3 regions of the Proteus appendicitidis genome follow, and region 2 is predicted to be linked to each of the others. Evidence: riboswitches for the same ligand, from Rfam matches in the RefSeq annotation. Region 2 holds a riboswitch; each other region holds the start of a gene.
What was found. A riboswitch is a leader RNA that binds a small molecule or an ion and turns the genes downstream of it on or off. The one in region 2 is predicted to bind thiamine pyrophosphate.
Positions count from the first base shown of each region.

Region 1: it holds a riboswitch for thiamine pyrophosphate, as region 2 does, so the genes downstream of both, thiC (phosphomethylpyrimidine synthase ThiC) here and thiD (bifunctional hydroxymethylpyrimidine kinase/phosphomethylpyrimidine kinase) in region 2, are expected to answer to the same signal.
Region 3: it holds a riboswitch for thiamine pyrophosphate, as region 2 does, so the genes downstream of both, thiB (thiamine ABC transporter substrate binding subunit) here and thiD (bifunctional hydroxymethylpyrimidine kinase/phosphomethylpyrimidine kinase) in region 2, are expected to answer to the same signal.

Region 1 is NZ_CP127389.1:3,730,112-3,733,394, forward strand. It holds gene nudC (NAD(+) diphosphatase) at 1-311, opposite strand, end outside; gene QQS39_RS17040 (HAD family hydrolase) at 458-1,138, shown strand; TPP riboswitch at 1,183-1,305, shown strand; gene thiC (phosphomethylpyrimidine synthase ThiC) at 1,446-3,283, shown strand, end outside.
Region 2 is NZ_CP127389.1:2,418,348-2,421,630, reverse strand. It holds gene pagP (lipid IV(A) palmitoyltransferase PagP) at 1-165, opposite strand, end outside; gene QQS39_RS11265 (hypothetical protein) at 779-1,423, opposite strand; TPP riboswitch at 1,740-1,828, shown strand; gene thiD (bifunctional hydroxymethylpyrimidine kinase/phosphomethylpyrimidine kinase) at 1,880-2,677, shown strand; gene QQS39_RS11255 (AAA family ATPase) at 2,836-3,283, shown strand, end outside.
Region 3 is NZ_CP127389.1:3,317,253-3,320,535, reverse strand. It holds gene thiP (thiamine/thiamine pyrophosphate ABC transporter permease ThiP) at 1-281, opposite strand, end outside; gene thiB (thiamine ABC transporter substrate binding subunit) at 281-1,243, opposite strand; TPP riboswitch at 1,359-1,450, opposite strand; gene rppH (RNA pyrophosphohydrolase) at 1,563-2,093, shown strand; gene ptsP (phosphoenolpyruvate--protein phosphotransferase) at 2,102-3,283, shown strand, end outside.

The sequences.
Region 1 (3,283 bases), 1.3 Mb from region 2:
GAACCACAATAACCACAAAAACGGTGAGAACGATAAAATTCAGCCAGTTGGACACCACGACCGACTAATTTAAATAAATTTTCATCTTGTGAAGCGATAAGTCTTGGTGAGCACATGTCGTTATCCATTTTTCCATGAATAAGCCAAACTGTTTCACCTTGCCATTCCCCCACAATTTTAGCGTGCTGACCAATGAGATCCCAATCTTTAGCTAAACCAAACGGCAGTTCACCTTTAGGTAACCATACTCGCCCACCAAGACTGACTGTCCACCAGCCTTTTTCGGAGCCTGTTAATGTATATAAATGCATAACGACCATTTTATCCAAAATAATGATATAGAATAAAGGATACTCTCTTTAGCAAGAAGCACTCAATGAATTATGACTATCTTCTATAATTCATTAACATTCTTAAAATATAAACATAAATTCCATTAATAATAAGAACCCTTAGAATGACAGATAAAACAAAAAACAAGATTGCTATTTTTGATCTAGATGAAACGCTTTTAGCTGGCGACTCTAGTCGCTTATGGACAAACTATTTGTGGGATAAAAAAATAGTCACAGATCCTCATTTTTTAAAACTAGATGAGCAAATGATCGCAGACTATTACGCTGAAAAACTAGATATAAACCAATATCTTTTTCAACATTTAGCTTACTTTAAACATTACGATATAAATAAGATAAATCATTGGGTTAATGACTTCACTAAAACAAAAATTCAACCTCTGCTTTATCCACAAGGAATATCAATAATTACACAATATCGACAACAAAATATTCCCGTTATGATTATTTCAGCAACAATGTCTTTTTTAGTTCATGTGATTGCAAAGCAACTCAATGCGGATATTTCAATGGGCATTGATATGCAAATTAAGGACAATCATTACACTGGATTGATTGAAGGTATTCCTACATTTCGAGAAGGAAAAGTTGAGCGTTTAAATCAATGGAAAAAAGCCAATAACATAAATAATATTTATATTTATTTCTATACGGATTCATCCAATGACCTCCCTTTATGTTACCAAGCCAATCATGTTATAGCGGTTAATGCCGACCCCAAATTAGTACAAACTGCAGATGAAAAAGCATGGGAACAGCAACACTGGGCGTTAAATAAATAACCCATGTCGGACTTGTAGTTTTTAAAATCTTTCATATACTGGACATCTTCTTGTCGGAGTGCCTAGTGTTTATAAGGCTATTATAAACACAGGCTGAGACCGTTAATTCGGGATCCGCGGAACCTGATCGGGTTAATACCCGCGAAGGGAACAAGAGTGATTCGACCTTTTGATAGCTTCATTGCGTATATTTTTTACACATCTATATACACCTATCTGTCGATACTCCCTGCGACCTCCAGACAAGCATTTTTCTCAATATTCACCCGACAGGCTACCGCCTGCATGATATTTATTAGGAAATGCTATGTCCCAAAATCAAACTATATCCGTTAAAGATATTTCACCAACAAACAATAAACAGCGTCCACGAAAAGAGCAGCGTGATGCAGCTCAAGAGTTTATTAGCACTATTCAAGGCGTAAGTTTCCCAAATTCAAACCGTATTTACCTTGAAGGATCACGTACTGACATTCAAGTACCAATGCGTGAGATCCAACTTGATAAAACGCTAGTCGGAGGCTCTAAAGACTCCCCTGTTTTTGAAGATAATGAACCTGTACCTGTGTATGACACATCAGGTCCTTATGGCGATCCGGCTTCTCAACTTGACGTTAATCTTGGATTAAAAAAAATACGCCAACCATGGATTGATGAGCGCAATGATACCGAAACGCTTTCACTTTTAAGTTCGGATTTCACCCAACAGCGCCTTTCTGATGCTGGATTAGAACATCTACGTTTCCCCTTAAAACCAAAGCCGAAAAAAGCGTTAAATGGCAAAAGAGTGACGCAATTACATTATGCTCGCCAAGGCATTATTACGCCTGAAATGGAGTTTATTGCTATTCGTGAAAATATGGGGCGAGAGAGAATTCGTAGCAAAGTTTTACGCCAACAGCACGCAGGATTTAGCTTTGGCGCTCATCTCCCTGACAATATTACCCCTGAGTTTGTTCGCCAAGAAGTTGCAGCGGGTCGCGCAATCATTCCTGCCAATATCAATCACCCAGAATCAGAGCCAATGATTATTGGTCGTAATTTCCTAGTCAAAGTGAATGCCAATATCGGAAACTCATCGGTCACTTCCTCGATTGAAGAAGAAGTTGAAAAGCTAATTTGGTCTACACGCTGGGGAGCGGATACCGTAATGGATCTCTCAACAGGTCGTTATATTCATGAAACGCGTGAGTGGATCATTCGCAATAGCCCTGTTCCTATTGGTACAGTTCCAATTTATCAAGCACTGGAGAAAGTTAACGGTATTGCTGAAGATCTCACTTGGGAAATGTTCCGCGATACCTTGCTTGAGCAAGCAGAGCAAGGGGTTGATTATTTTACTATTCATGCCGGTGTATTGTTACGTTATGTGCCAATGACAGCAAAACGTCTAACGGGTATTGTGTCTCGTGGCGGTTCGATAATGGCGAAATGGTGTTTATCACATCATAAAGAAAATTTCCTCTACGAACATTTCCGTGAAATCTGCGAAATTTGTGCCGCTTATGATGTTTCCCTCTCATTGGGTGATGGGTTAAGACCGGGTTCTATTCAAGATGCCAATGATGAAGCACAATTTTCTGAATTACATACCTTAGGTGAGCTGACAAAAATTGCTTGGGAATATGATGTTCAGGTGATGATTGAAGGTCCTGGTCATGTGCCAATGCAGATGATCCGCCGCAATATGACCGAAGAATTGGAACATTGTCATGAAGCACCATTTTATACATTAGGTCCGCTCACTACAGATATTGCACCGGGTTATGATCACTTTACCTCAGGTATTGGTGCGGCAATGATTGGCTGGTTTGGTTGTGCAATGCTCTGTTATGTCACCCCTAAAGAACACCTTGGCTTACCTAATAAAGAAGATGTGAAACAAGGTCTTATCACTTATAAAATTGCCGCTCATGCAGCCGATTTAGCCAAAGGGCATCCCGGCGCTCAAATTCGTGATAATGCAATGTCGAAAGCACGCTTTGAGTTTAGATGGGAAGACCAATTTAACTTGGCGCTTGATCCTGAAACCGCGCGTCAATATCACGATGAAACGCTCCCTCAGGCTTCAGGAAAAGTCGCTCATTTCTGTTCGATGTGTGGTCCTAAATTCTGCTCAATGAAAATAACGCAAGAAGTGCGTGA
Region 2 (3,283 bases):
CTCTTCATTATTAGATTGAGATGGATTACTGGTGATTTGTTGGTTTTCTGTCGTAATAATCTGATGGGTATTGGAATTATTTTCAGAAGCGAAAGCAGACGTTGTTAATGCAAGAGACAACAGCGTTGTGGCTAATACGCTAGGGTGAAAATAGGATGATGACATAATATAACTCCGAGTACGGCATAAACAGTGATTCTGGTGATGACAAATAAACATTACTAATAGTGTTATTTAATCGACAAGTATTTAAGATAAGAGGTATCTGAAACTTTACTTCTTAAATAAAATCTTAAGGGATTAGAATCGGTTAAGAAGAAAACAAATAGATTTATTGTACTTATGAACGTAATTTTTTCTGATATTAAATACTATTATTTTTTATGATAATGTATTGTTTTTAATGAAAAATTAAGTTTTTATTAGATTGCTAATAAATAGCTGATAAATAAGGTTAAAGAGAAATAATTTTAGGTTGGTCATTTTCAACAGCAAAATTCCATAAAATAGCTATTTTTATGACTTAATGAAAATATTGAGATAAATTTAATATCAATAACATTAGGTTATAAAAAGAGATTAATTTCCAGCGGATAATAGAGTAACGAATAAGAAGAGTTAAATAAAAAAAAGAAAAAAACAGAGGTTGGTTTATAAAACGTTTAGGTTTAACCGTTAACAACAGGAGTGCAGTCTGTTTTTTATACAGATAATCCTATGGTGAGAGAGTGCAAATTAAAGAATTGTTGCTTACACTCTCTCAACGGGAAGAAAGCATTTATTGAGATAATTTTTCTTGGCTAATAACAAGGAGTCGGTGAGTATGAGTATCACGATCCTTACCCCAGCAGAAAGCGTCCCAATTTTCATAAAGATCATCAGTATCTTTCACTACTGTTAGAGGACGGTTTTCTTCTGTTCCATCTGAAATATAAACATTAAGGTGAGCAGTAAAAGCCCAATCAATCATTGTTTCCCAAAAACGCTTACCTGCACCGGTTTGCTCTTCATCAGAAACAACAATGTTGTATGTTTTAAGTAAATAACTAAAGAAGTGTCTAGGGAGATATCTTGTCGCAATATCATGTTCTTCAGAAACAGTTCGCCATACTTTAACTTGGGTACATGTTGTTTTACTAAATATAATGTCTTTGCGAAAAATAAGCTCTACAAGATAAACTGTTTCAGGTGCATTGGTAGTTGAAATTAAACGATATTGATTGCGTTTTAAAGATTTAACAAAACGATACCCATTAGGGATGCTATATTCTGGTAATACAAAGTCTTCCACACCTTTTTCAAGGAATTCTTTTGTATGATCAATATTTCTAGAGTGAATTTTCAACTTTACATTAAAATCTGCATCAGGAATAAGATAAGGCATTGATTGTCCATTATTCTGTTGCGATGGTTCATTTTTCATTTAGCCCCTCCGCATTGTGTGATTGTCCAGAAATGCATTATAAATACCTCATCTAGCAGATAATATATCGATTGTCGTTAAAACGAACAAAATAATTTATTTTATTCTTCTTATTTAAATATAGCTAAAATATATTCCTTAAATTGATGTGTCATGCAATAGAAGCCATCGGCTTAGTATTTATTATATACAACCTTAGCTGATTTATCTTACTGAATCACAAATCTCAACAATAGAGGATCTATAGATCGAGATGAGCTATCAAACTAGCTTCTTTATCTTGAGCATGCGATACTCGTTATCGCCTGAATTTACAGGCTTTGGCTCGGGGCGCCTTATGGCTGAGATGAACCCGTATAACCTGATCTGGATAATGCCAGCGTAGGGAAGTCAAGGTAACTCTGCTGATTAACAGAGCCCGACTTTTCTGTAACTGGTGAAAGGAGGAGTTAATCAGTGAGATTCAATGCATTGTCTATCGCAGGCACCGATCCCAGTGGTGGTGCAGGTATTCAGGCCGATCTGAAAACATTTTCCGCACTGGGTGTATATGGCACAACAGTAATGACAGCACTTGTTGCTCAAAATACCTGTGGTGTCCGTAGTGTCTATGATTTATCCCCTGATTTTGTTGCCGCTCAATTAGATGCGGTCTTATCTGATGTTCGAATTGATAGTGCCAAAATTGGCATGCTTTCTAATGCTTCGATTATTGACGTGGTTTGCGACAAGCTTCAGCAATATACGATCCCCTTTGTTGTACTTGATACCGTGATGATTGCAAAAAGTGGTGATCCTCTATTACAGGCTGATGCGGTTAATAAAATGGTCACTCAGCTTTTGCCTCTGGTTGATTTGATCACGCCTAATTTGCCCGAAGCGGCAGCACTGCTAGGTTGTGAAGTCGCTAAAGATGAAATAACGATGAAACAACAAGGTTATGCATTACTAAAACAAGGATGCAATGCGGTGTTGATGAAAGGTGGACATTTAACGGAAAATGAAAGCCCTGATTGGTTATTTACGCAAGATGGCGAGTGGCGATTTACTTCCAAACGCGTTAATACGAAAAATACTCACGGTACAGGATGCACACTTTCAGCGGCTTTAGCTGCTATTCGCCCTCAAGTTTCTAACTGGCAAACTTGTGTTGAACAAGCAAAAGCCTATTTACAGCAAGCGTTAGAATATGCCGACAGCTTAGAAGTTGGGCAAGGTTTCGGCCCTGTACATCATTTTCATCGCTGGTGGTAATGTTGCTTACAACAACACTTATCTTAAATAGAGCCGCTATGGCTCTATTCTCATATTTATGATCGGACTCTTCAAATAATTAACACTGCTTTTAATATAAACAGCCTGTATATCGAGGAATTAGGGTAAGATATAGCTTATTTTCAGTAAGGGATGATATGAATACTACTTTTCAAAAACCACGCTGGTTACGCGATTTACTTCGTTTTATTCCATTGAAAAGCCAGTTTGTGTTATTTGGTAATGTGCGTGACTTACAAGCTAGTGAAGTTACGCCTAATATTATAACGCCACTGCCTTTTAACCAGACACTTTATAACAGTTTGTATGAAGTGGGTTACGTTCATATCATCACTTATACGCCATTAACGGGGTTTCAATGGGTCGCTAATCCTACACACTCTTTGCAAGATGGCGCAATGTTGATGCAACAATTAGGATTAACCGTTACGGGCGATCGTGCATCAGGTAATATTGATAGCTTAAATAGTGTATTAGAAAAATGGCAAACAATAACAGGTCAGCCGATTGCGTTATGTATTGATTTCGCTTCTTGCTTGCTTTCTCATCGTGATAATCTGATGCCTGCCGAACATAGCTTATTTA
Region 3 (3,283 bases), 900 kb from region 2:
AATACAAGGCTCATGGCACATAGGCGTAAAAACAGTGTTCGCCCTTTAAATTGGCGTCGATAGAGTGCTTTTGCGAGCCAAATAGCCGGTAATATCGAAAATAGTGCAGATAAAAAGGCTTGCCAAAAAGTAAAGCGGACGACATGCCATAAATATTCATCAGCAAAAATTGAGGACAGCTCACCACTTGGCGCGTTAAACCACAATGCACCAAATGATAATAACGCAACAATAAGCAGTAAACCCGAGGCACATAGCCCCGGGATAAGCCATCTTCCCATTAGCGACTAACCGCAGCTTGCCAATTACGAGTCCATGTTTGGCGCTCTTTTGCGACAACATCTGCATTGAATTGCAATGATTTTTCGGGTTTAGGCATCACGGAATAGACGTCAGGTAATGGCATATCTATAACAGGATACATCCAATTGGTAGTAGGTATGGTTTCTTGGAATGCAGGGGTTAACATAAATTGCATAAATTGTTGAGCTAATTCAGGTTGTTTGCTCGATTTCAATTTTGCTGCGACTTCGACTTGTAAGTAATGCCCTTCATCGAAAATTGCCGCTGCATAGTTATCTTTTTTATCCGCTAAAATGTGATAACCCGGAGATGATGTGTAACTAAGTACAAAATCACCTTCGCCTTTTAAGAATAAGCCATAAGATTCACTCCAACCTTTCGTCACTGTCAGTGTTTTCTCTGACAATTTTTTCCATTCAGTGGCCGTATTTTCAGGATAAAGTGACTGCATCCATAGCATTAAACCCAAACCCGGTGTGCTGGTGCGAGGATCTTGATACAAAATCTTCCACTTTTCTTTGCTATTTAGCAGATCAGCCATACTTTTTGGAGGATTAGCAATGCGGTTTTTATCATAGATAAAAGCAAAATAACCGTAGTCATAAGGCACAAAGGTATCATCAGTCCATTTTTCAGGTAAGGTAAGTTTGGATGTATCGATATGACTTGGGGCGAAAAGCCCGGTTTCTTTTGCTGCGTGGATCAGATTGTTATCTAATCCTAAAATAATATCTGCCTTACTTTTATTACCTTCCATACGTAAGCGATTAAGCAGAGAAACACCATCAGAAAGAGCGACAAGTTTTAGTTCGCAATCACATTGTTGTTCAAACGCCTTTTTTATTGCAGGCCCTGGCCCCCAATCTGCGGTAAATGAATCATAAGTGTAAACAGTAAGTGTGGGTTTTTGTGCTAAGGCTTGAGCTGAAAAAGTGCTCATAATGCCCAGAGCGCCCAGAAAGAAAGTAAAGCGAAGTGATTTAGTTAACACGTTTAGTTCCTCAGTAAAAGTCAGGTAGGATCTGAGGAGTGAGGATGGCAAACCAATGAATATTGCAACATCCTGACTCAAATCCCTACGCCAGTATTAGCTGGATCAGGTTCCACGAGTTTTTCTCAGCCGAAAAAGGCACCCCGTTGAGACTTTCCCATTGTAGATAAATACGCGCGTTGTGCAAAGTCTGTTGATAGAGGTTTACCGTTTGTGGGTAGTATGAAACAATGAGTTATCTTTCAAATTTGGTTATTGAGGTAGTCTAGTGATCGATGATGATGGCTACCGCCCGAATGTAGGGATTGTAATTTGTAATCGGCAAGGGCAAGTGCTTTGGGCTCGTCGCTATGGGCAACATTCATGGCAGTTTCCTCAAGGGGGAATTAATCCTGGAGAATCGCCAGAGCAGGCAATGTACCGAGAGTTGTTCGAAGAAGTTGGGTTAAGTCGCAAGGATGTTAAAATTCTTGCCTCCACACGTAACTGGTTACGTTACAAGTTACCTAAGCGTTTGGTGCGTTGGGACACAAAACCTGTTTGTATTGGACAAAAACAGCGTTGGTTCCTTTTGCAGTTAACAAGTAATGATAAAGACATTAATGTTCAACAAAGCAAAACGCCAGAATTTGATGGCTGGCGTTGGGTGAGCTACTGGTATCCTGTTAGACAAGTCGTCTCTTTTAAACGCGATGTTTATCGACGTGTAATGAAAGAATTCGCACCTGTAGTCATGCCATTGCAAGAACAAGTGTCTTTACCTCGTCCATCGTATGGATATCGGCGTAAAAGGTATTAGATAACACTATGCTGACACGTTTGCGAGAAATAGTAGAAAAAGTAGCTATGGCAGCAGGGCTTCCAGAAGCACTTGAACTCTTAGTCAAGGAAACGTGTCAGGCAATGCACACGGATGTGTGTTCTATTTATCTTGCCGATAAACAACGTAGTTGTTTTTATCTTATGGCGACCAAAGGGTTAAAAAAACCTAGAGGGAGAGCCGTTAGCCTTTCATTTGATGAAGGCGTTGTTGGTGAAGTGGGGCGTCTTTCAGAGCTTATCAACCTTGCTGATATTCGCGAACATCCTAGCTTTAAATACCTTCCTCAAGTTAAAGAAGATGATCTCCGTGCTTTCCTTGGCGTTCCTATTGTCTATCGTCGCCAACTCCTGGGTGTATTAGTCGTTCAGCAAAAAGAGCGTCGCTTATTTAATGAAAGCGAAGAATCTTTTATGGTGACGCTGGCGACACAGCTTGGTGCCACATTATCGCAAGTCCAAACTAAAGGGCTTTTTGGGCAATATCGCCAAAGCCGTATTAAAGCACTTTCGGTTTCGACTGGTGTGGTGATGGCTTATGGCTGGCAAGAAGTCTCTCAACCTATCCTTGAAAATGTCTTTAAAGCCAGTGCTCTTGATATAAAGGCAGAATTAAATCGACTTACGATAGCTTTAGAAGATGCTACCGCAGAATGTCGCCGCTTTAGTAAGCGCTTTATGGCAAATGCGCAAAAAGAGAGTGCCGCCATATTTGATCTCTATTCGCATTTACTCAATGATCCACAGCTTAAACATAAAATGACCGCAATCATTACACAGGGATATGTTGCGGAATGGGCGGTTAAAGTGGTGGTTGAGAAAGTCGCCGCCCAATTTTCTAGCCTAAAAGATGGTTATATGCGAGAGAGAGCTTCTGATCTTAAAGCATTAGGGCGTCGTTTATTATTTCATCTAGATGATGATCTCAGCTCAACTAATATTTGGCCAGAGCGTTTTATTTTGGTTGCTGATGAATTAAGTGCAAGTTTATTGGCGGAATTACCAGAGCAACAACTTGCTGGTGTCATTGTTCGAGATGGCGCAACTCACTCACATTCTGCCATTCTTGTTAGAGCGATGGGAATACCTGCGATTATGGGGGCAGATATTCAACCTGAGCTTTTGCATAATCGCATGCTTATTCTTGATGGGTATCGTGGTGAAATATTT